DNA from 3 places in the Brevundimonas nasdae genome. Region 1 is predicted to be linked to each of the others. Evidence: riboswitches for the same ligand, from Rfam matches in the RefSeq annotation. Region 1 holds a riboswitch; each other region holds the start of a gene.

Region 1 (8,052 bases):
CCTTTCAGGCCGCCTGGTTTGAGCCTTCCGGGGCCGACCAGCGCAGCACCGGCGAGCGGGCGGCGCGGGTTTCGTCCAGGCGCTTCAGCGGCGCATGGAAGGGCGCGCCCTTGAAGCGGTCCACGTCCCCGGCCTTCGCCGCCTCGGCCAGCAGGCGCATGGCATGGATGAAGCGGTCCAGTTCGGCCTTGGACTCGGTTTCGGTCGGTTCGATCAGCATGGCGCCGTGGACGACCAGCGGGAAATACATGGTCATCGGGTGGAAGCCTTCGTCGATCATCGCCTTGGCGAAGTCGAGCGTGGTGATGTCCGTGCCCTTCAGCCATTCGTCGTCGAACAGGGCCTCGTGCATGCACGGGCCTTCTGGGAAGGCCGGGCTCATCAGGTCCTGCAGGCGGGCCTTGATGTAGTTGGCGTTCAGCACGGCGTCCTCAGCCACCTGACGCAGGCCGTCAGAGCCGTGCGACATCATGTAGGACAGGGCGCGCACATACATGCCCATCTGGCCCTGGAAGGCGCACAGGCGGCCAAAGGCCTGTTCCGCCTCGTCTTCCTCGCGCTCGATCAGACGATAGCCGTTGTCGTCATGCACCACCCAGGGGGCAGGGGCGAAGGCGGCCAGGGCCTCTGACAGCACCACCGGACCCGCGCCGGGACCGCCGCCGCCGTGCGGCGTCGAGAAGGTCTTGTGCAGGTTGATGTGCATGGCGTCGACGCCCAGGTCGCCGGGGCGGACCCGGCCGACGATGGCGTTGAAGTTGGCGCCGTCGCAGTAGAAATAGGCGCCCGCCTCATGCGTCAGGCGCGCGATCTCGATGATGTCGCGCTCGAACAGGCCGCAGGTGTTGGGGTTGGTCACCATGATGGCGGCGACGTCCGGCCCCAGCTTGGACGCCAGATCGGCGACGTCCACGCGGCCGTCCTCGGTCTGGGCGACCTCGACGACGGAATAGCCGACGAAGGCGGCGGTGGCCGGGTTGGTGCCGTGGGCGGATGTCGGGACCAGAACCTTGCGGCGCTGCTCATGCTCGCCCTTGGCCTCGTGGGCGGCGCGGATGGCCATCAGGCCGCACAGTTCGCCGTGCGCGCCCGCCTTGGGCGACAGGGCGACCGCGGGCATTCCGGTCAGGGTCTTCAGCCAGTGGGCCAGCGTGTCCATCAGCTCCAGCGCGCCCTGAACCGTCGAAATCGGCTGCAGCGGATGGATGTCCGAGAAACCGGCCAGACGCGCCATCTTCTCGTTCAGGCGCGGGTTGTGCTTCATCGTGCACGACCCCAGCGGATAGATGGCCAGGTCGATGGCGTGGTTCTTCTGGCTCAGGCGCACGTAGTGGCGCATGGCCTCGGGCTCGGACAGGCCGGGCAGGCCGATCGGATCCTTGCGGACCAGGTCGCCTAGGTCCGACGCATCGGTCTTGGGCTCCGGCAGATCGACGCCGGTCTTGCCCCAGCCGTCGCCCTCAAAGATCAGGGCTTCATTCTGCAACAGGCCGCGACCGCCGGTCAGGGTGGCAGGCTTGGAATCGACCTGGTTCGGGGCGGTCGGGCGGCCGACAGTGTTCATCGTGCTCATTGTTCTGTCTCCGCTCAGGCCGCCAGCACCGTGGCGAGCGCTTTCGCCAGGAACTTGATGTCATGATCCAGGGTGGTCTCGGTCGCCGCGACCAGCAGGACGTCGTCCAGACCCGCGTCGGGCGCCAGACGGCTGTAGGGGACGCCCGCCAGCACATGATGACCGGCCAGGGTGTCCACCACCTCGGCGGCCTTTTTGCCCTTGGGCAGACGGATCGCGAACTCGTTGAAGAAGCGCGGCGTCAGCACCTCCACGCCCGGAATGGCGGCCAGGGCGTCGCGGGTGGCGACGGCCTTCTCGTGGTTCAGCAGGGCCAGTTTGCGCAGGCCCGTCTCGCCCAACAGGCTCATGTGGATGGTGAAGGCCAGGGTGCAGAGGCCAGAGTTGGTGCAGATGTTCGAGGTCGCCTTGTCGCGGCGGATGTGCTGTTCGCGCGTCGACAGGGTCAGGACGAAGCCGCGCTCGCCGTCGGCGTCCACGGTCTCGCCGGTCAGGCGGCCCGGCATCTGGCGGATCAGCTTTTCGCGCGTGGCGAACAGGCCGACATAGGGGCCGCCGAAGTTCAGGGCGTTGCCGATCGACTGGCCTTCGGCCGCGACGATGTCGGCGCCCATTTCGCCGGGCGATTTCAGCAGGCCCATGGACACGGCTTCCGTCACCACGACGATCAGCAGGGCGCCCGCGGCGTGGGCGGCCTCGGCGATCTTGGTCACGTCGGTGGCGGTGCCGAAGACGTTGGGCGTCTGGACGACGACGCAGGCGGTGTCCGGGCCGATCTGGTCGATGACGGCGGCTTCGGCGTCGAACGCCGGGGCCAGCGCCTGCGTCTCCACGCCGACGGCGTGAACCACGGTCTCGGTCGCCTTGACGTAGTGGGGGTGGACGCCGCCCGAGATCACCGCCTTGTTGCGGCGGGTCACGCGCGTGGCCATCAGCACGCCCTCGGCCATGGCGGTCGAACCATCATAGAGGGACGCGTTGGCGACCGGCATGCCGGTCAGGTTCGCAACCTGGGTCTGGAACTCGTACAGGTACTGTAGCGTGCCCTGCGCGATTTCCGGCTGATAGGGGGTGTAGCTGGTCAGGAACTCCGACCGCTGGATCACATGGTCCACCGTCGCCGGCACGTGGTGCTTGTAGGCCCCTGCGCCGCAGAAGAAGGGCACGGCGCCGGCGGTCGCATTCTTGGCGGCCATGGCGGACAAGGCGCGCTCGACCTCCAGTTCGCCCGCGACGCGGGGCAGGTCCACAGGCCCGTCCAGACGCGCGCTCTCGGGCACGTCGACAAACAGGTCGTCGATGGATTTCGCGCCGATGGCGGCGAGCATCGCCGTGCGGTCGTCGGGCGTCAGGGGGAGGTAGCGCATCTAGACAGCTTTTCCGAAAAGGAAGTCAGTGATTGAAAAACCCGGCTTGGCTCTGGCTGGGGTGCGTGAAGGCGAGGACTGCGGACGGCTCGGCGTGGTGCTGCGGTTGTTTCGAAGGCCTTTCAACAGATCGGTGAGCGCATCGGCGTCCTCGACCTCCCGGAGCTCGACTTCGTACATCAGGGGTGTGCGGGGCTCGCCCACATTGCCCGCAGGGCGCACCAACAATCTCCCGCCAGGACCATCCAGCATGAAGCTGTTGGTGCGCCGCAGAACGGCCAGCAGCGCGGCAGCGATGGCTGGCGTTAGAACCGGGTATTCCGCCAGCATCCCGTCCGGGGCGTCTTCTCCGAACATATACAGCAACGCGCCGTCGCTTAGCCGAATCTCCGCTTCCAGCCCGGTCCGCTCCGCCCCGCAGTCGGCCAGCGCCGCCTCGACCAACTGGCTCAGGCCAGGTTGCGAAGGCGTCGTGGTCGCGTGGGTGAAGCAGACCGTGAACACGGCTTACAGCGTGGCCAGGAAGGCGTCGTAGGCGGCCTGATCCATCAGGCCGTCCAGCTGCGAGGCGTCCGAGATCTTGATCTTGGCGAACCAGCCATCGGCTTCGGCGGCGGCGTTGACGGTCTCCGGGGCGGTCGACAGCACGTCGTTGGCCTCGACCACTTCGCCCGAGACGGGGGCATAGACGTCCGACGCCGCCTTGACGCTTTCGACCACGGCGAAGCTGTCGCCCTTGGCGAAGGTCTTGCCGACTTCCGGCACCTCGACGAACACCACGTCGCCCAGAGCCTCAGCCGCGTGCTTGGAAATGCCGACCGTGGCGATATCGCCGTCGACGCTGACCCACTCGTGATCCTTGGTGAAATGCATCTTGCTTCTCCTAAAGCCTTCATCCTCGGGCTTGACCCGAGGATCGGATGTTGTGCTGTCCGTGCGCCTATGTCTTCGCACGAGCGGTTGATCGCCCGGCCCTCGGGTCAAGCCCGAGGGTGACGGACAGAGAGGGTTACGCCTTCGGCTTGCGGTAATAGCGTTGCGCCACGAACGGCATGGCGATGACTTCGGCGGCGGCGGGTTTGCCGCGAACCAGAACCTTCAGTTCCGTGCCCAGTTCCGCAAAGGCGGGCGGCACGAAGCCCATGGCGATGTTCTTGCCCAGGCTGGGGGAGGGGCCGCCCGAGGTGACCTTGCCGATGATGTTTCCGTCGGCGTCGGCGATCTCGGCGCCTTCGCGGGCTGGGGCGCCTTCCTTGACGTGCAGGCCGACGCGGACGCGCGACGGACCCTCGGCTAGTTGCTTCAGGATGATGTCGGCGCCGTTGAAGTCTGCGCGTTCCTTGCGCGACTTGGACAGGGCGAAGGTCAGCGCGCCTTCGACCGGCGTGGTCGCGGCGTCGATGTCGTGGCCGTGCAGCGGCAGGCCAGCTTCGAGCCGCAGGCTGTCGCGGGCGCCCAGGCCGATCGGCTTGACGCGGGCGTCTTCCAGCAGGGTGTTCCAGATGCGCTCGGCCTGATCCGCTGGGACCGAAATCTCATAGCCGTCTTCGCCGGTGTAGCCCGAGCGCGAGACATAGCAGTCGGCGCCGAACAGCATCAGGCGGGCCGTCTCCATGAAGCCCATCTCGGCCAGCACCGGCTCATGGGCCGACATCAGCTCGGCGGCCTCCGGGCCCTGGATGGCGATCAGGGCGCGGTCCAGAACCGTCAGCTTGGCGTCGCCTTCCAGATTGGCGTTCCAGAAGGCGAAATCCTCGTCCTTGTTGCCGGCGTTGACGACGACGAACAGGCCGTCATGGTCGGGGCGGCCCGCCATCAGGTCGTCGATGATGCCGCCGTCCTTGTTCAGCAGCAGGGTGTATTTCTGCTTGCCCGCCTTCAGGATCTCATAGTCGCCGGGGACGAAGCGCTGGAACTGCGCCGTGGCGTCCGCGCCGGTGATCTTGCACTGGCCCATGTGCGATACGTCGAACAGGCCGACATGTTCGCGGGTCCAGCGGTGTTCGGCCAGAACGCCTTCATACTGGACCGGCATGTCATAGCCGCTGAAACCCACCATGCGGGCGCCTAAGCGCCGGTGCGCGGCGTTCAGCGGCGTGGTCTTGAGAGCTTGGTCGGTCATGGTTCAGACTTTCGCGGTCGCGTGTTGTGGCGGAGCTTCGCCGCCGTCCTCGCGCCCCCGCTGTCCTGAAGCCTGAGAGATTCCGGCGTTTCCGCCTTGCTCCGTCGGCGCGCCCGTAAAAGAGCGGCTTTCCAGCGTCCGTATGCTATCGCGGTCCGTTTGCCTGAGCGTTTCCGGGGCGGTTGCGCCTTCGGCGTCGAGCCTGATTTCCCAGCCCCGAACTCTCCCGCGAGAGCGACCGACCTAAGCCATCGAGTCAGGCCTCAAGTCAAGCGTCGCCAGTGCATCAGAGGTCTGACAGAGCTTGCCCCGCGCGTCCTGTGCGGCCATGAGTGCGCGACGCCCAACAACCTACGGGAAAGCCTCCATGTCCGCCGACCGCCTTCGTCTCGACGACCACATCGCCGCGCTGGAGGCGCCGCAGGGACTGAAATCTGTCCTGACCGTGATCGCCGCAACCTGCGCCCAGATCAGCGACGTGGTGGCGGGCGGCGCCCTGGTCGGCGCACTGGGCGCATCGGGCCAGATCAACGTCCAGGACGAGGAGCAGAAGAAGCTGGACGTCATCACCGACGACATGCTGACCCAGGCGCTTCTGGCCTGTCCCGCCATCGCCGGCGTCGCATCCGAGGAAAAGGATCAGGTCGAGCCCGCCTCCAATCCGGCCGGTGAATATCTGGCCCTGTTCGACCCGCTGGACGGTTCGTCCAACATCGACATCAATGCGCCGGTCGGCACCATCGTCTCGGTGCTGAAGTCGGCGACCCCGACGCCGGTCGAGGCCGATTTCCTGCAGACAGGCCGCCATCAGGTCGCCGCCGTCTATGCCGTCTATGGCCCCCAGACCATGCTGGTGCTGACGACGGGCGACGGCGTGAAGGGTTTCACCCTGTCCAACGACGGCCAGTGGTTGCTGACCCACGACGACATCACGATTTCGCCGGATACCAAGGAGTTCGCGATCAACGTCTCCAACCAGCGTCACTGGGCCGAGCCGGTCCAGCGCTATCTGGACGGCGTGCTGCAGGGGGCGGAGGGGCCGCGCGGCAAGAACTTCAACATGCGCTGGGTCGCGGCCATGGTCGCCGATGTCCACCGCATCCTGATGCGCGGCGGCGTCTTCCTCTATCCGTGGGACAAGCGCGAGCCGAACAAGCCGGGCAAGCTGCGCCTGATGTACGAAGGCAATCCGATGGCCCTGCTTGTCGAACAGGCGGGCGGCAAGGCGACCACCGACGGCGTCCAGCCCATCCTCGACGTTCAGCCGACCCAGTTGCACCAGCGCATTCCCGTCGCCCTGGGCTCGGCCAACGAAATCGACGCCTTCGCGAGCGCCTGAACCGGAGCCTGAGCCATGATCATCGGTCCCGCCGACGCCCTTCTGGTCATCGACCCGCAGAACGACTTCTGCGAGGGCGGCGCGCTGGCGGTCGCGGGCGGGGCGTGGATCATGCCGCTGATCAACCAGTTGGCGGAACGGTTCGACAAGGTGATCGCGACGCAGGACTGGCATACGTCGGATCAGATATCCTTCGCCTCCAACCACCCCGGCGCGACGCCCTTCACCGAGATTGAGGTCGCCTATGGCCGCCAGATGCTGTGGCCGGATCATTGCCTGCAGGGTTCAGCCGGGGCCGACTTCCACCCCGATGTGAAGCCGACCATCGACCGCGCCCTGGCCGTGGTCCGCAAGGGCTATAATCCGGCGGTCGACAGCTACTCCGGCTTCTTCGAGAACGACCGCCAGACCCGGACGGGCCTTGCGGGCCTGCTGCGTGATCTGGGTGTGCAAAGGGTCTTTCTGGCGGGTCTGGCCTTTGACTACTGCGTTCGTTTCACCGCCGAGGACGCCGTGCGCGAAGGGTTCGAGGCCATCGTCATCACCGACGCCAGCCGCGCCATTGCGCCCGATACTGAAGCGGCGGCGCACGACAGCTTCCGGGCGCGGGGCGTGACGGAGATCGAAGCGGCGACGCTGCTCGCCTAGCCCTCACTCCCAGAAATCCTCCGCATCGGGAATCCGCGTAAAGGCGATCTTCGCGCCGATATAGTCCGGCAGACCCGCGTTCGGGCCGATGCTGACCGTGTCCTTGCCATAGCGGCGGTTCAGCGCGTCCAAGGCTTGGGACAGTTTTAGCGACCGCGCCGTGCCCCCCTGGTCAGGGCCGGAATCAAACAGGTCTGTCTCGAAGGCGCCGCTGGGTTTCAGCTTGTGGACCCCGACCCCGACATAGCTCAGTCGCCCGGCCTCAAACTCGGGCTCGACCCTGCGCCACAGACTGTCCAGCGCGGCCAGCAGGGCGAAGGTGTCCTGGGTCGGGGCGACGGCGCAGGTCAGGCCCGCCGTGTCCCAGCCGCGTCTGGCGCCCTTTGGCCCCATGTCCAGATGCAGGCTGACCACCGCCCCCGTCAGCCCCATCCGCCGCAGCCGCGCCCCGCATTTGACCATCAGCCGCCGGGCGACCGCGCGCGCCTTTTCCGGTGTGCGCATCTGCGCCGCCAGAACATGGCTGTGACTGATGGAGGCGGGGGGCTTTTCCGGCGTCGGTTCGCTGTCCAGACCGTGCAGGCCGCGCCAGATGCGTTCGCCCTCGATGCTGTTCCAGACGGCGCGGGCCTGTTTGGCGCCCATGTCCCACAGACCCGCCGTGTCCGTCACGCCCGCCGCCGCCAGCCGCTCGCGCATCCGCGATCCTATGCCCGGATAGGTCGACAGCGGCAGGTGCAGGATGGAGCCGGGCAGTTCATTGGCCCGCAGGATCGTCAGCCCGTCCGGCTTCTTCATCCCGCAGGCGGTCTTGGCCAGGAACCGCGACGGCGCCAGGCCGATGGACGACCGCAGACATTCGCCGACATTCTTGATGATCCCCGCCTGAATGCGCCGCGCCAGGGCGACCGCGTTCGCCTCCTGCCGCTCCGACCCGATCAGTTCGCACGAGCATTCGTCGATGGACCCGACCTTCCACACCGGCACATGGCGGTCGATCTCG
Region 2 (8,052 bases), 450 kb from region 1:
TCGCCGAAGCGACCGGCCCTGCGGGCAGTTGCAGCAGGTCGCCGCTCAGGCTGCCGCCGACCGTCTTCAGCCGGGTGCTGGCGGAATAGGGCTCGTCTATGCGGCTGTAAGCGATGGCGGCGTCCGTGCCCGTCGTCTGCCCGAACGGGTTATAGGGCACACACCCCTGCGCCCGCGCCTCTGCGCTGCGACAGGCCGGGGCGCCGTTCAGCAGGATGACGTCATTCTGTTGCAGCCAGCGGGTCTGGTTGCGGCCATTCACCAGCAGCGTGTTCTGGCTGTTCTCGCCATAGGCGGCGAACAGGTTGTACTTCCAACTGCCGGACAGCTTCCCGTCGATGCCTCCGGTGAACTGCTGTTGCGTCCGGTCCGCCACACTGCCGCGACGCCCGAACTGGTCATAGACGCGGTAAACCTCCGTGCCGGTCTGGCCATTGGCGGTCAGCACAGCCCGCAGATCGGTCGGCATGAAGGGATTATCCAGCGTCAACCACGGCGAGGCATAGACGAAATCATCCGCGACCGGCTGCCAGAAGGACTGGGTCTTGGTCTTGATGTAGTTGCCTTCAAAGAAGAAATGGATCTTCGGCGTGATCTGGTAGTTGAAATTGCTGGTCAGGCCATAGCGCTCCAGCGGCATGCTCAGATTGTCGTACTGCTCAAAGCTTCCGCCATCGCCGCCAACGCTGCGACCGCCTCGATCACCCAGCGCCCCGAAGTCGTAAGGCCGGATGCCCGTTCCATCCGATGTCAGCGACAGATACTGCCCTGCGACCCAGACCAGGCCCTGCTGGTTGGACCAGTTGAAGCGGATGTTGGGCGCCTGAATGAAGTTGGGTATGCCGTCGTTCGGCCCGGTATTCTCGGGGTTGCTGATCGTGTTGACGCCGCTGACGCCCCACGCGCGCTGGGTCGCCTGAACCCCGGCCACATCGTCATACAGGAAGTTGACGACGACATTGCCCTTACCCTCGTCGAAATTCTTGCCCGCAGTGAAGTTGAAGCCGCGCGATTCTCCATCCCCGCGCGACGTAATCCCCGCATTCACCGTAGCGGCAAAGCCTTCGAAATCCCGCTTCAGCAGGATGTTTACCACCCCGCTGACAGCGTCAGCGCCATACACCGCCGACGCGCCGCCCGTCACCAGTTCAACCCGCTCAACCAGCGCCGCCGGGATGGAGTTGATGTCGACCGCCGCCGTAAAAGGCTGACCCGCCACCACGCGGCGGCCGTTGACCAATACAAGCGTCCGATCCGCGCCCAGATGGCGCAGGCTGATCAGGTTAAGCCCCGCCAGGTTCGCGTTTCTCTGGCTGTTCGCGCCATTCAATCCGACACCGGTTTGCGGCAGCTCCGTCAGGATGTCGGCCAGATTCTGATGCCCTGTCGCCTCGATCTGTTCCGCACTTACGGCGGTGACCGGCACAGGCGAGTTCAGCGCCGACCCCGCCAATCGAGATCCGGTGACGACGACATCACCCACAGAAGCCGGCTCTTCATTCGTCTGGGCGACAGCGCCCGTCGCTAACAGCATTCCAAGCGTCAGACCGCTGACACCAAACATAGTCCGTCTCATACTTCCCTCCCATATTTTTTATATGAGCCGGGGCGCGGCGCGACCGCGGCTCGATCTGGCAAGCACGGCGAAGCAGAGGCAGAAAACGGGAATAACCTGAAACACGTCCCCTCCCGACGGTGTCAGTTCAGATAGGGCTCAGGGCCGAAACTATTTCGGCATGGGCTCCCCGCAAATCTCCCTCGCGCTCAACGCCCCATCTGTCTATCTGCCTGAGAGCGTTACTCCTTCGGCGAGCCTCTCGGCGGACGCCGATGACTTCTTTCCAGATTCATTCAGCGACGCGGTCCTTTTGCCTGAGAGATTCCGGGGCGGTTGCTCCTTCGGCGCCGGCTAGGCCGACCTCTCCCACGTCGCCTTGTTCGTTGTGATCACAAATCATGCATCTCGCATCCCTGTCAAGGCGCGACGGTCCTGACGGGCGCGTCGACTTCTCCCAGATCGGGTTATTTCCGGGCGACCTCAGCATCCGCCAGAGGCCGAGCGCCGAGGTCGACGACAAAGCCCAGCCTCACCTTTCTAAAGCCGCGGTAAACTTGCCAGCAGGACGCAACAATCTTGCGGAGATTGCGCAATCTCTTTGTTTTTCAAATATATACTTGAAATACGTGAAAGATATTTGCGAAGATCGGTGGCATGAGACCCGGTTTCAACGGTCACCTCTTGGAGTGAACGCGCCATGGCGGTTGCGGAGCCTCGAGATCCATATGGTGCGGCGCTCTGCGCAGTGCGCAGATTCGTCGACGCCGGGCGCTTCACTCCCGGTGAAGCGATCGTCATCACCGAACTGGCGGCGGAGGTCGGTCTGAGCCCGACCCCGGTGCGGGAAGCCCTCGCTTGCCTCGCCGGCCAGGGATTGATCGAGCGCCGAAAGGGACGAGGGTACTTCTATCCGGCGCTGAAAGCAGCGGATGTGATAGATCTTTTCGAACTGCAGCGCGCCTTTCTCCACGCAGCCCTCACCCTTTACCCTCGCGGGCTCACACCTCTGCGAAAGGCGGCTTCCTCGGTCGATCCTCTGGACGGCGTCCAGACGCTGTTCAACGGACTGGTCGCCCAGTGCGGCAACATGGCCCTCACCCTGGCGCACGAAAGGCTTAACGATCGCCTCCGGTCCGTCCTGGTGGCGGAGCACCGTCGCAATAGAGCGGGCGCCGACGCCGCGCGCACGATGATCGAGGCGACCGTCGAGGGACGAATTCCGGATCTGCTCGCGCTCATAGAAGGCTTCTACGAACGGCGTTGCGCCCGGACGCCAGCTCTGGTCGCCGAGCTCAGCTAGGCCTGTTCCGGCCCACGCTCCGCGAGCGCAGCGAGCGCGCCGGAGGCCCGTATGCGGCGATCGTGGTACAGATCGAGGAGCACCTCGAACGGCGGGTCCCCGCCGGCGACATAGGCCCGATACAACGCGTCGGCCTCTTGCCTCCGGTCGCCGAACAATCGGAGCTCGAGGCGGCGCATGATGTCGAGCTGCCCCGAAACCTTGAGAAAGGCCTCCCACAACACCTGATTCCCTGCGCTGCGAACAATCCCCGTGAACAGCTGCTGGGCCGCGTCCGTGGAAGCGATGTCGATGTCCGGTGCGGGCGCACGCAACGGCGCCAAAGCCCGACTATTCAGGTCGAGGGCGATCCTGACGAACTGGGCGTGCATCGCATAACGATCGCGCGCCGCCGTGGCGTCCAACCTGAGAGCGACATAGCCGCCGGAAGGGGCGCGCTCGACCAGACCCTCTCCGCTCAGACGCGCGAGCGCCTCCCGCACCGGGGTGGTCGACAGGCGCAGGCTCAGCGCCTCGTCCTGGACGATCACCGGCGAGCCGCCTGCAATCCGTCCGGACTGGATACGTTCCCGCAAGCTCGAAAGCGCTTGCATGAAGGGGTCGCGATTCCGCGCCATGGTGGGATCCGATCCGCACGAGAGGCACGCCCGCCTCCGATCGTTCGATCGAACCATCGTTCCCCAGAGCCGCCCCCAAGTCTGCGAAAATCTTCGTCGCAACCCCCGCAAATTGGACGGTGTCGTGCCCGCTAAATTCTTGCGGTATTGGCCACTGCTCCGGAAACAGAACAAAAAAGACACACACGCCAGCATTGATCCGCAGCAAGGAAATGGACACCTTCGGTAGTGAAAGGTCGTCCCTCATGCCGCCCGATCCGCCTAAAAACCTGAGTGATGCGCGCCTGGTCGGGCTGGCCGCCCGCACCATTCGCCGCGCCCGTGGCATGACGGTTCAACAGGTCGCCACGGCTATGAATCTGCCGCCTAGGACCTACGAATATTTTGAAAGCGGCGCCGGTCGTCTCAACCACGACTACGTCCAGAGATTCGCCGTCGCCACGGACAGCGATCCCTATTCCTTGCTGATCTCGCCCGCCCTGGGGTCCACGGAATTCGCCAGGAACACAGCCGACATAAAGCTTATGCTGATCTTCCTGATCGCCCTGGGCGAGTTTGATCGCAGCATGGGGCCGCGTTTGCGCACGCTCGACCCACGCGCCTTGATCGAAGCGTTTACCGATGCCTTTCAGAAGCTCGAAACCGAGAGCCGCCAACGTGACGCCGAGACAGAGGCCTGGCTGGAAGCCGGCCGTGACCTGATTGCAGGCCGCCGGGACGTCGGCGACGCCTGACCCTCGCAAATACACGACAGATATAGATTGTCGGTTCGGACCACCGGGCTCTTGATGGAGCCGTCGCAATGTCGCGGCGCTCAAGAAGGGAGACCGACCATGACCACCTCTTCGAACATCCGACTGATCGCTTTCGGCCCTGCGTCCACACTGACGCGCGGCGCCGAGCAAGGCACCATCCCGGAGAACGACCTCAGCGTCTATCCGACCCTCGGGTGAAGCACGCAGCGGGTGCGCTCAGGCGCGCCCGCCTTCACACCACCCCTTCCAACCCCCAGTCGCAGGGCGTTCAGGGCACACGCTCAAGAGTTGGGCCCGCGCCTCAGCGCCTCCTCCAAGGAGATGACGATGACCAAATCCGCCTTCCGCCGGATCGACTTCGGCGCCGCTGGCACCCTCACACTCGGCTCGGACATGGGCGACCTGCCCGAAACCGATTTCGGTGTCTGGAAAGTGCATCCCTGACCGGGATCGGGGCGGGCCTCAGGCCCGTCCCGCACCTTGCCGTGGAACGCCACAGCTCATCGTATGGCAAAATGCGCCTCACTCTCCGGCCGCTTGGTCGACGGCGTTTTCCTCGCTGTGACCGGGCAGGATGTCGTCATTCTGGATCTCCGGACCGACACCTATGGCTGTCTGCCGGAAATCGGTTCCCGTATCTTGGTGGACGGTCGAAACTTGACCTTCGACGAAGCACTGTCAGAGTTGCTGAAAGCCTCTGGCCTGCTGTCGGACACTCTGTGCGCGGCGACGCTTTCCGACGTCGGAACGCGCTTCCCTCATCCTCCAACAACTTGTCTGCCACTCGGTCGAAACCGCCGCCGCCCGGCCAATGTAGTAGCCTTCCTGTCAGCAGCGAGACGGATCCGAAACCTTGGCCCCGATCCGACGGTCCGCATTCTCCTCGATGCACTCCCCGCTCGACCGACGAAGAATCCTGACCGGAAACGCGTCGCCGTCACAACCGAGGCGTTTCAAGCCTTGTTGCCCTGGACGCCGCACCAGGGCGCCTGCCTCTATCGGGCCTTCGTGTTGCTTTCGATGCTGCGGCGCTCCGGACAGGACGCCGCCTGGGTGTTCGGCGTTCGAACCTGGCCCTTCAGCGCGCACTGCTGGCTTCAATTCGACGACGCCGTGTTGGACGACGACCCGGAACGCGTTGGCCTATACACGCCGATCATGGTGGTCTGATGCGAGGCTATGTCGCCTTCAGCTGGGCGTCCGACGACGCGGAGGCCGTGCGTCGGGCATCGCAGCTTCGACGCGACGCCGGCCCCGCCGGTTACGTCGCCGTGGAGATGACCCGAACATCATGGGTCGGGATCAAGGGGCCTTGTCCGCCCGCCCTGCAGAGACCGCGACAGGGCGAGCTCGTAATCGGCGACCTATTCGCGTTCGGTTCGACCCCGCTTCCCGCTGGACCGAGAGAGGATCTTCAGGCGGCTGCCTGGTACAGCCGTAATCGATGGGGACGATACGTCGTTCTCTTCCGGGACTCAGAAGGTGGTTTCCGATCGGCCTTTCGAGACCCGTCGGGGGCGTTGGCGGCCATCCTCTGGACAGCCAACGGCGTCCGGATCTGTGCTTCTGAAACTGAGGACTGGATGTTTGCAGGCGCACCTACGCGTCTGAGCTTCGACTGGGATGCGGTCGCGCGACTTGTCGCCTCTCCGTTCGACTTGCGCGGAAGCCCCCCACTGCAGGGCCTGACGATCCTCGGAGCGGGAGAGCATGGCGCCATTGGCCAAACCCCGACCACCGTCTGGTCGGCGATCAAGATCGTAGGCCGTTCGGCATCCGCCCCAAGATCGGCCGCTGCAGAGCTACGGGAACGTCTCGATGAGTGCGTCGACGTCATGGGTCGGAATAGCCGACTGGGCGTGGAGCTTTCCGGCGGATTGGACTCCTCAATCGTCGCCGGGGCCGCACGGGCGATGGAGCTCCCGATCGCCCTGACACTGAACACGCGCGGCCCTCAGCCCGAGACCGACGAGCGAAGGTTTGCAACCATGATGGCCAATTGGATAGGACTTCCTCTCGAAGTGCGCCTGCGCCAAGAGGTCGTGTTCACGGCTGAAGCCTTCGAGGCCACAGCGGGCGATCCATGGCCCAGCCAGAACGGCCGTGATCTTGCCAACGACCTGACGGTCGTCGAAGCCTGTCGATCGGCAGGTGTCGACAGGCTTCTGACCGGCAAGGGGGGCGACGCCCTCTTCTTCCAAATGCACACGCCGCTCACCTTCGCCGACCTATGGCGCCGCCGTCCGATCCAGGCGCTTCTATCCCCAGCGCTGCCGGGCGTTGCGCGCTGGACCCGCAGTTCGACCTGGTCCGTTCTCCGTGCTTCGCGCCACGCCTTACAGGACCTCAAGGTGCACGACCTCTCTCCCGGAAAGCGGATGCAGATCGCGGCCATCGAGAGCGGGCTTGCCTACTACTCTCGGTGTCTGCGGTCTGACGTGGTCGATATGGTCCACCCCCTGATGTCCCAACCCCTGATAGAGTGGGCGCTCAGAACGCCCGTGCCGGACCTTACGCCGGGCGGACAGGAGCGCGGTCTTGCCCGACGTGTCTTTGCAGATCGTCTGCCTGAGGCGATCGCGAACCGTCGCGCCAAAGGAGACTACGCCGCCTATTTCAATCAGCAGACGGCCGCAAACCTGCCCTTCCTCCGAGACTATCTGCTTGGCGGCCGCCTCGCCGATCAAAGCGTTTTCGATCGAGCCGACATGGAAGCCCGGCTCGTTCCGGATCGACTTCTATGGCGCGGCGGCGCCGCCGAGATTCTGGCTGCCGTCTCTACGGAGGCGTGGGTCCGCCGATGGGAAGCTCGGATGACGGCGGGACGGTGAGCCTCGCAGGAGACGGCCCGAGCGTTGAGGCGAACCAGCCGTCGATCCGATTCCAAAGATCACGGATCACGCCCGGACTGGAGAAGAGATGATGCTCCCCCCAATAGGTCACCAGCTGCACGTCCTTGTTCTGCCGCCATAGCGCGGTGAAGACGCTTTCAGCCTCAGTCAAGGGGACAAAGTCGAGGTCACCATGGACCAGAAGAACCGGTGCCGTGATCGATCGGGCGCTGAAGAAGGGACTGTTCCGGACGTAGGTTTCCGAAAGATTCCAGGGCGGGCCGCCCATCGCCCCCTGCCCTTGCTCCGACCAGCCCGCGCTGCGGCGGACGTAGAGGCCGAACTCCTGATTGGCCCGTGCAAAACCAGCGAAGGCTCCCCAAGCTGCGGCGAGATTGGCTGAACTCGACAGAACGACGAAGCTGCGAATGCGGTCCGTCTCCGTAGCGAGGACCAGTCCAGCGTATCCACCGAAACTATGTCCGATATAACCGACCCGGTTGCCATCCAAGTCGGGATATTGCTCGAGTGCTGCATCGAGCGTCGCCAGGACTCGCTCGGTGAGGTGAGAGGCCGGCCCGTCCGGTCCGGTTCCAGGAAGCGCCGGAAGGAGTACAGCATAGCCGAAACCGGCCAGCAACTGGGCGTTCGCCATGGCCGAAGAATCGCCTCGGCTATCCGGTCGATGAGTCGAAGCGCCCGGATAGGCCAGCAGGATGACCGGAGTGCCCGGTCGGAGCCCGCCGGGCGGCGCGATGAGCCAGCTTGTGCGGTAGGCTGCTTGAGCGCTCAGCGTCGTAACCGGCAGGGGTTCGCCGAACTCCACGTTGACCAGGAAGCCGTTGATCCGGGCCAGAGACCGCCTCCCCTCCAACGTCTGAAGGTCCAAAACCTCACCATCGTGTTCCACCCGCCGGCTCACCAGAAGGTCCGCCCCTGCCGCGCGCACATCCGCTGCCACAGTCGCAGCGATCACCTCAGCCGGATGATC
Region 3 (8,052 bases), 440 kb from region 1:
ACAGCAACTGATAACCAGCCAGTTGATCTTCGGGCGCGAAGGGGTGGATTTCACCGAACTCGGGCCAGGTGACCGGGATCATCTCGACCGTAGCGTTCAGTTTCATCGTGCACGACCCCAGCGGGATCATCGTCCGATCCAGCGCCAGATCCCTGTCCGCCAGACGCCGCAGATAACGCAGCATCTCGGTTTCAGAACGATAGCGGTGGAAGACCGGATGTTCGAGGAACGGGCCGCTTCTGACCTGATCGGCCGGAATGCCTGCCAGCGCCTGACGGGAGTCTGCAGTCGCGCTCGATGTGGCCGCCGGCGCAAAGATCGCCAGCACCAATCGCACCGTCTCGTCCGAAGACGTCTCATCCAGCGACACCCCCAAGGTGTTCTCGTCAATACGCCGCAGATTGACGCCCGCCGCACGGGCGCGCTCATGGATCGCAGAGGTCTGGCCTCCCGTCTGGATGGTCAGGGTGTCAAAGAAGGCGCTGTTGATGCGTTCAAAACCCTGATCGGCCAACGCCTGCGCAAGACGGGCCGTCAGGTCATGGATGCGCTGAGCGATGGCGCGCAACCCATCCGGCCCATGATAGACCGCATACATGGAGGCGATGATCGCCAGCAGCACCTGGGCGGTGCAGATGTTGGAGGTCGCCTTCTCGCGGCGGATATGCTGTTCGCGCGTCTGGAGCGCCAGACGGTAGGCAGGCCGCCCCCGACTGTCCTGCGACACGCCGACCAGTCGTCCGGGGATCGAGCGCTTCAGTGTGTCACGCACAGCCATATAGCCCGCATGAGGGCCGCCGCATCCCATCGGCACGCCATAGCGTTGCATGGAACCGACGACGATATCCGCGCCCAAAGAACCGGGACTTGCCAGCAGCGTCAGCGCCAAGGGGTCCGCAGCGACCGCCGCAATAGCGCCTGCCTCGTGTAACTGAGCGATGACAGGCTTGATGTCGCGCACCTGTCCTGACGCGCCCGGATACTGCAGCAACGCACCGAAAACGTCAGCGGCTGCCAGATCCTTCTCGGGATCGCCGATGACCAACCGCCAGCCCAGCGCCTCAGCACGGGTTTTGACGACAGAGATCGTCTGGGGGAAGCAGTCGGCGTCGACAAAGAAGCTGTCCGCCTTCGAAGACGCCGAACGCTGCGCCAGGGCCATCGCCTCGGCTGCCGCCGTGGCTTCATCCAGCAACGAGGCGTTCGCCACGTCCAATCCGGTCAGTTCGCACACCAGTGTCTGGAAGTTCAGCAGGGCCTCAAGCCGTCCCTGGCTGATCTCTGGCTGATAGGGCGTGTAGGCCGTGTACCAGGCCGGGCTCTCCATCAGATTACGCAGGATCACCAGCGGCATTTTCGTGCCGTAGTACCCTTGGCCGATCAGCGAGGTGAACCGCTTGTTGCGCCGGGCGATCTCACGCAGGCGTTCCAGACAGGTCGTCTCATCCAACCCCGGGCCGAACCCCAGGCTGGAGCGGTCGCGAATACTGGCTGGGACTGTCTGCTCGATCAGGCCGTCCAGATCCGGCACGCCCAGAAGTTTCAGCATCTCAGCCGTTTCGGCCTCATCAGGACCGATGTGACGGTGAACGAAGGCGCCGAGAGTGGCGTTGCTGGAATTGCTCATCAGAATACTCCGCGACTAGGCGCCGGCGACCAGCGCGTCATAGGCTGCGCGGTCCAGAAGTTCCGACAGGCTTGCCGGGTCATCCAGCCGGATCTTGACCAGCCAGCCTGCCCCCTCCGGGTCGGCACTGACCACCGCCGGGTCATCAGACAGGGCGGTGTTGACCTCCACGACCTGCCCCGCGACAGGGGCGTAGATGTCGGAGGCGGCCTTGACCGATTCCACCACCGCCACCGCGTCGCCCGCCGACACCTGTTTTCCGTCGGCGTGCAAGTCGATGAAGACCAGATCGCCCAGCGCTTCTGCGGCGTGCTGCGTAATCCCGACGACGGCGAGATCGCCCTCGTGTCTCACCCATTCGTGGTCCTGCGTATAATAGGTCATGAAGCCCTCCCTCTGGCTGGTTATCGTTTGTAGGTTTTCTGGATGAATGGCGTTTCGCTGACCGTCACCGGCAGACGCATTCCGCGAACCTCGGCATAGAGAACTGAACCGACTGCAGCATGAGCGATCGGGACGTAGGCCATCGAAACCGCTCCGCCGACGCTGGGACCGAACCCGCCCGAGGTGACCTGCCCCAATGGAGTCGCTGCAGATATGGAATCGTACAGCAGTGTTCCGCTACGCACCGGCGTACGTTCCGGCGGGCGCAGGCCGACCCGGCGCCGCGACGCGCCTTGTGTTAATTGAGCCTCGATGACGTCCGCGCCCGGATAGCCTCCTGCCCTGACGCCGCCCGGACGACGCGACTTCTGAATCGACCATTCCAGCGCCGCCTCGACCGGCGTGGTGTCCGTCGTCAGGTCGGAGCCATAGAGGCACAAGCCGGCCTCAAGCCGCAGACTGTCACGCGCGGCCAGGCCGATCGGTTTCACGCCCTCGATGGCGAGCAAGGCCTGGGCCACATGAACAGCGGCCTCGCCGGGCATTCCGATCTCGAACCCATCTTCTCCGGTGTATCCAGAACGAGAAACCGTACAGCGCACGCCGGCCACATCCAGCTCACGGATTCCCATAAAGGCGAGATCCGCGAAGCCGTCGCCCAGTTGCGACAGTGCGGCCTCCGCCAGCGGCCCCTGCAACGCCAGAAGCGCCCGATCCGGGTGCTCGACGATTTCGACCTCCTCGCTCAGAGACCGCCGCAAATGCTCAATGTCATCCGCCTTGCAGGCAGCGTTGACGACCAGATAGAGGCGGTCGCCCAGGTTGGCGATCATCAGGTCATCCAGAATGCCGCCCGCTGCGTTGGTGAAGACGCCGTACCTCTGGCGACTGGGTGACAAGCTTACGATATCAGCCGGGACAAGCCGCTCCAGCGCTTGGGCGACATCGGTGAGATCGCCACTACGCGGACGAAGCTCCACCTGCCCCATGTGTGAGACGTCGAACAGACCGGCGGCTTCGCGTGTGTGCAGGTGTTCCTTCAACACCCCCGCCGCATACTGGACCGGCAAGTCATAGCCCGCGAACTGGACCATCTTGCCGCCATTGGCCAGATGCAGGTCATAGAGCGGCGTGCGCCGCCCGGGCTCCCCCCTTTCGCCGTCCATCACAGAAGCTCCGGGATGACGCCATCGGATCCAGCCTGCAACCCATAGACCGGGAAGGCCGCCGTCAGCGCCAGAACCGCTTGCCGCGCCTTGGCCTCTGCCTGCGAGTTGTCCTCCCGATTGTCGACCAGCGCGTCCAGTACGTCGGCGATCAGATGACCGACCTGGGTGAACTCAGCCTCCTTGAATCCTCGCGTGGTTCCCGCAGGGGACCCCAAACGGATGCCGCTGGTCTGCGCAGGCGGACGCGGGTCGAACGGAATGCCGTTCTTGTTGCAGGTGAGGTGGGCGTGCTCGAGGCTGACTTCCGCCTCACGTCCGCTGATGTCGCGTGAGCGCAGATCAACCAGCACCAGATGGGTGTCTGTGCCGCCGGTGACCAAATCAAAGCCCCGCTCGATCAGAGCTGCACCCAGAGCCCGTGCGTTCAACACCACCTGTTGCGCGTAGTCCTTGAAGGAGGGGTCCAGCGCCTCGCCGAACGCGACAGCCTTGCCTGCGATCACATGCATCAGAGGCCCGCCCTGCAGTCCGGGGAACACCGCCGAGTTGATCTTCTTGGCCAGCACCTCGTCATTCGTCAGGATCAGACCGCCGCGCGGCCCACGCAGCGTCTTGTGAGTCGTGCTGGTCACGATGTGGGCATGCGGCACCGGGCTGGGATGCAGGCCGCCCGCCACCAGACCCGCGATGTGAGCCATATCCACCAGCAGATAGGCCTCCACGCTGTCGGCGATCTGGCGGAACCGCGCGAAATCGATCTGACGCGGGATCGCCGACCCCCCTGCGATGATCAGCTTGGGGCGGTGCTGTTCGGCGAGGGACTGGACCTGATCATAGTCGATCAGACCATCACTCTCACGTACGCCGTACTGGACCGGCGTGAACCATTTCCCGGATAGAGTCGGCTTGGCGCCGTGCGTCAGATGCCCCCCCGCGTCGAGAGACATGCCCAGGATGACATCGCCAGGCTTGAGCAGCGCCATCAGCACCGCCCCGTTCGCCTGCGCGCCGGAATGCGACTGCACATTGGCGTAGGCGCTGCCGAACAGTTCGCAAGCCCGCTCAATGGCGACACGCTCGACGATGTCGACATATTCGCACCCGCCATAGTAGCGTTTTCCGGGATACCCCTCTGCGTATTTGTTCGTGAGAACACTGCCCTGAGCGGCGATCACCGCAGGCGACGTGATGTTCTCGCTTGCGATCAGCTCGATCTGGCTGTTCTGGCGAACGGCCTCCTGATTGATCGCGTCATAGATGACCGAATCCGCCTTCAGGTTGCGCGCGAAAAAGTCTGACATTCTGGTGCTCCTCCTCAGCATTCGACGACGTTGACTGCGAGACCGCCAAGGCTGGTCTCCTTGTATTTTGACCGCATATCCTCGCCCGTCTGGCGCATGGTCTCGATCACGGCGTCCAGAGAAACGACGTGCTTTCCATCGCCCTGCAGGGCGAGATAGGCGGCGTTGATCGCCTTCACGGCGCCCATGGTGTTGCGTTCGATGCAGGGGATCTGAACCAAGCCCCCAATGGGATCACAGGTCAGGCCCAGATTGTGCTCCATGCCGATCTCGGCGGCGTTTTCGACCTGCTCGTTCGTGCCGCCCAGTGCGGCCACCAGACCCGCTGCGGCCATCGAACAGGCGACGCCGACTTCGCCCTGACACCCCATTTCGGCGGCGGAGATCGAGGCTCTGGTCTTGTAGAGAAAGCCGATTGCGGCGGCCGTGACCAGGAAGGTCCGGCTGCCCTCAAGCGTCGATCCCGGAACGAAGGCTTCGTAGTATTTCATCACCGCAGGCAGAACGCCCGCTGCACCATTGGTCGGCGCCGTGACCACACGCCCCCCGGCGGCGTTCTCTTCGTTCACGCTCAGCGCATAAAGACTGACCCACTCGAAGACATGTGACGGGTCCGTGCGCGGCCCACGCGCCGTCAGGGCGTCATGCAGGCTCTTGGCCCGCCTGCGGACGTTCAGTCCGCCGGGAAGGATGCCTTCCTGGCGATAGCCGCGCTCGATGCAGGCCAGCATGGCCAGCCGGACGGCGTCAATGAAGGCGGCGGTTTCCTCGCGCGAACGCCAGGCTTCTTCATTGCCCCAGACGATGTCAGCGATTGAAAGCCCTGTCTCGGCGCCGATTGACAGCAGATCCGCGCCAGAGGTGAACGGACGGGCGACCTGAACATTCTGACGCGGCGGCGCATGGCCGCCCTCTTCCCTCACCGCCCCCCCGCCAATGGAATAATAGGTTCGTTCGATCCGGCGGCCGTCAGCATAGTCCGCCGACAGACGCATGGCGTTGGGATGGCCGGGCAGGAACTCTCCGAAATGGAAGACAAGCTGCTGATCCTCGTCGAACGGAACAGCGACCTGTCCGCCCAGTTGCAGCGCTTTCGTCCGACGGATTTCTTCAATCAACGTCGGCACAGCGTCGGGATCAACCCCTTCCGGCCTCAAGCCACACAGCCCCAGCAGGACCGCGACATCGGTAGCATGTCCGCGCCCCGTCAGGGCCAGCGATCCGTAGAGCTCACAGCGAACGGCCGTCGGCCGCCCCTCCAGCAGCGCCGCTTCACCAAATGCGGCCGCAGCACGCATCGGCCCCACCGTGTGCGAACTGGAAGGCCCTACGCCGATGGTGAACAGGTCGAGCACGCTGAGCGCGGGCGCACCTGTGTCGTGATGAGAAGCAAGTGTCATAGGCGCATTTCCCCGGCCGGTTCCCCGGTCCAACTGCGCCCCTTCTGTCGGTTTGCCTGAGATCGTTATCCCGTCGGCGGACGCTCTGGGCGCCTCTTTCCAGAATTATGTCACGACCTGGTCCCTGGTGCCTGAGAGTTTCCGGGGCGGTTGCTCCTTCGGCGCCGGTTGAACCGGTCTCTCCCAAGTCGTGTTCTTTGTGATCACAAATCATGCCGCAAGCAGGGCTGTCAACACGAAAACGACAAGAGCCATAGCGACCGCTTCAGATCAGCCCGCTGCAGCACCCTGCGCCAATTGCGTCATCAGCTTGGCGCCGGAGTTTGTCAGGTCGTCGGCTATCGCCTGACGCGCAGCGACGCCGTCCCTGGCCCGCAGCGCCTCCACAGCTCTCCAGTGCGCGCCCATGCTGGCGACCATGCTTTCACGGTCCGGCATCATCAGCGGGACATAGGGGCCGATCCGCAGCCACAGATTTTCGATCAGGGCGACCAGTCGTTCCATGCGGCTTGCCCGGCAGATCGCCAGATGGAAATCCCAGTTGGTGCGGACATAGTCATCCAGAATTCCCGCCTCAGCCGCCGCCTGCATGGCGCGGCACAGGGCGTCGATCTCATCGACCTCGTCCGGCGTCACGTTGGCCGCGGCGCGCTCGGCCGCCAGCCCGTCCAGCTGCACCCGGATGTCGCGCAGTTCCTGGTATTCGTCGCGCGTCAGTGCGGGGATCTCCAGCGTGCGCTTGCTGCCCCTCGCGACCAGCGCGCCTTCCGCCTCCAACCGTTGCAGAGCCGCGCGCACAGGCATCGGGCTGGTGCCCAGCGCCTCGGCGGCGGCGCGTATGGTGATCACTGTGCCCGGCTTGAACACCCCGGCCATCAACGCCTTGCGCAGTTGCTGATAGGCCTGCGCCTGCAACGTCATCCGATCAAGCGGATCGAAGGAAGGAAGGCTTGAACTTATCGACATGACCGCTGCTCACCTCTCCGGACGAGACGGCGCTCTGCCCATCCATCATCCTGCAACGCCCTGACGGACTCATGCGCGACGATCGATATCACACTACAGTCAGATCAGTTGAGAAGGAAACTCTGTCGGAAAATTCCACCGGATCGAGACCGAAGCCCCGATCCGGAAGAAACCCACCCGGATTACGACGTCAGAAACGATAGGTAAGGGCGCCGACGATCGACGTCCCCAGGTTGTCATAGAAGGAAGCGTTGTAGATGCCCTGGTGGATGTTGAAGGCGCGGTTCGGCGGCTTCACGTCAAAGATGTTCTGCACAGTGATGCGGGCGTCGGTTTTCGCGTTGATCTGATAGGCGACAGACAGATCATTGAAGACCTTGGTTCCTGTATTGGGCCGATCGAACTGATCAGCAGGCGGCGGGTTGGAGACGCTGATCCCGCTCAAGATCGAGGTGCTGCCATGGTATCGCGCGCGCCAACTGACCGACAGATCATCCAGGCGATAGACGGCCGAGGCGATGGCGTTCCACTTCGGCGACCCCAAAGTGCCCTCAAGCCGTATTTCGGTCAGGGGATCCGCCGCATCCGTCAGCTGACGCAGACGGTCCAGATAGGTTCCCGCCAGGTTCAGCGTCAGCTCCCCCGGCAGTGTCGAGGCGTATCGGGACAGATCGAATTTGTAGTTCAGGTTGAAGTCCACTCCACGGCTGGTGAACTTGCCTATGTTCAGGGATGTCGCCTGGACATTGGTGATGCCGTGGGTGGTCGAACTGCGTGTGACCGCCGCGCAGTTGGCGTTAGCGTCGGGCGAGATGTTCAGGTCAACACAGTTGTCCACCAGCGACTGCACCGGAATGGCCCCGATGGCGTCAGTGATTTCGATGTCGAAATAGTCCACGGTCACCGTCAGGCCGGGCAGACGCGATGTCGCCAGCGTCGCACCGATGGTCCAGGTCTTGGCAGTCTCCGGCTCAAGATGAATGTTGCCGCCGATCTGGCCGTGAACGGTCGAACCATTGGTGGGCGCCGAGAAGTTTGCCGGGATGCCCAAGGCTGTGCAGTTGGCCTCGCGCGTCGCCGACTGATTCCGCAAAGTGACGTCGCAGGGATCGCTGACGAAGAAGAAGCTTTCCTGCAGTGGCGAGAACAGTTCGGAGACGTTCGGCGCCCGCACCGACTGCGACCGCATCACCCGGAACCGCAAT

The links. A riboswitch is a leader RNA that binds a small molecule or an ion and turns the genes downstream of it on or off. The one in region 1 is predicted to bind glycine.
Region 2: it holds a riboswitch for glycine, as region 1 does, so the genes downstream of both, KWG56_RS11865 (TonB-dependent receptor plug domain-containing protein) here and gcvT (glycine cleavage system aminomethyltransferase GcvT) in region 1, are expected to answer to the same signal.
Region 3: it holds a riboswitch for glycine, as region 1 does, so the genes downstream of both, KWG56_RS11855 (L-serine ammonia-lyase) here and gcvT (glycine cleavage system aminomethyltransferase GcvT) in region 1, are expected to answer to the same signal.

Annotation. Positions count from the first base shown of each region.
Region 1 covers NZ_CP080034.1:1,982,053-1,990,104, reverse strand. The annotation lists gene gcvPB (aminomethyl-transferring glycine dehydrogenase subunit GcvPB) at 5-1,573, opposite strand; gene gcvPA (aminomethyl-transferring glycine dehydrogenase subunit GcvPA) at 1,588-2,940, opposite strand; gene KWG56_RS09720 (hypothetical protein) at 2,941-3,444, opposite strand; gene gcvH (glycine cleavage system protein GcvH) at 3,448-3,813, opposite strand; gene gcvT (glycine cleavage system aminomethyltransferase GcvT) at 3,950-5,062, opposite strand; glycine riboswitch at 5,121-5,199, opposite strand; glycine riboswitch at 5,204-5,301, opposite strand; gene KWG56_RS09705 (class 1 fructose-bisphosphatase) at 5,430-6,401, shown strand; gene pncA (bifunctional nicotinamidase/pyrazinamidase) at 6,417-7,049, shown strand; gene KWG56_RS09695 (Y-family DNA polymerase) at 7,053-8,052, opposite strand, start outside.
Region 2 covers NZ_CP080034.1:2,433,333-2,441,384, forward strand. The annotation lists gene KWG56_RS11865 (TonB-dependent receptor plug domain-containing protein) at 1-1,576, opposite strand, end outside; glycine riboswitch at 1,851-1,937, opposite strand; gene KWG56_RS11870 (GntR family transcriptional regulator) at 2,256-2,858, shown strand; gene KWG56_RS11875 (GntR family transcriptional regulator) at 2,855-3,475, opposite strand; gene KWG56_RS11880 (helix-turn-helix domain-containing protein) at 3,670-4,209, shown strand; gene KWG56_RS11885 (lasso peptide biosynthesis B2 protein) at 4,768-5,400, shown strand; gene KWG56_RS11890 (asparagine synthase-related protein) at 5,814-7,061, shown strand; gene KWG56_RS11895 (S9 family peptidase) at 7,009-8,052, opposite strand, start outside.
Region 3 covers NZ_CP080034.1:2,425,016-2,433,067, forward strand. The annotation lists gene gcvP (aminomethyl-transferring glycine dehydrogenase) at 1-1,627, opposite strand, end outside; gene gcvH (glycine cleavage system protein GcvH) at 1,643-2,011, opposite strand; gene gcvT (glycine cleavage system aminomethyltransferase GcvT) at 2,032-3,177, opposite strand; gene glyA (serine hydroxymethyltransferase) at 3,177-4,481, opposite strand; gene KWG56_RS11855 (L-serine ammonia-lyase) at 4,496-5,881, opposite strand; glycine riboswitch at 5,990-6,077, opposite strand; gene KWG56_RS11860 (GntR family transcriptional regulator) at 6,152-6,847, opposite strand; gene KWG56_RS11865 (TonB-dependent receptor plug domain-containing protein) at 7,038-8,052, opposite strand, start outside.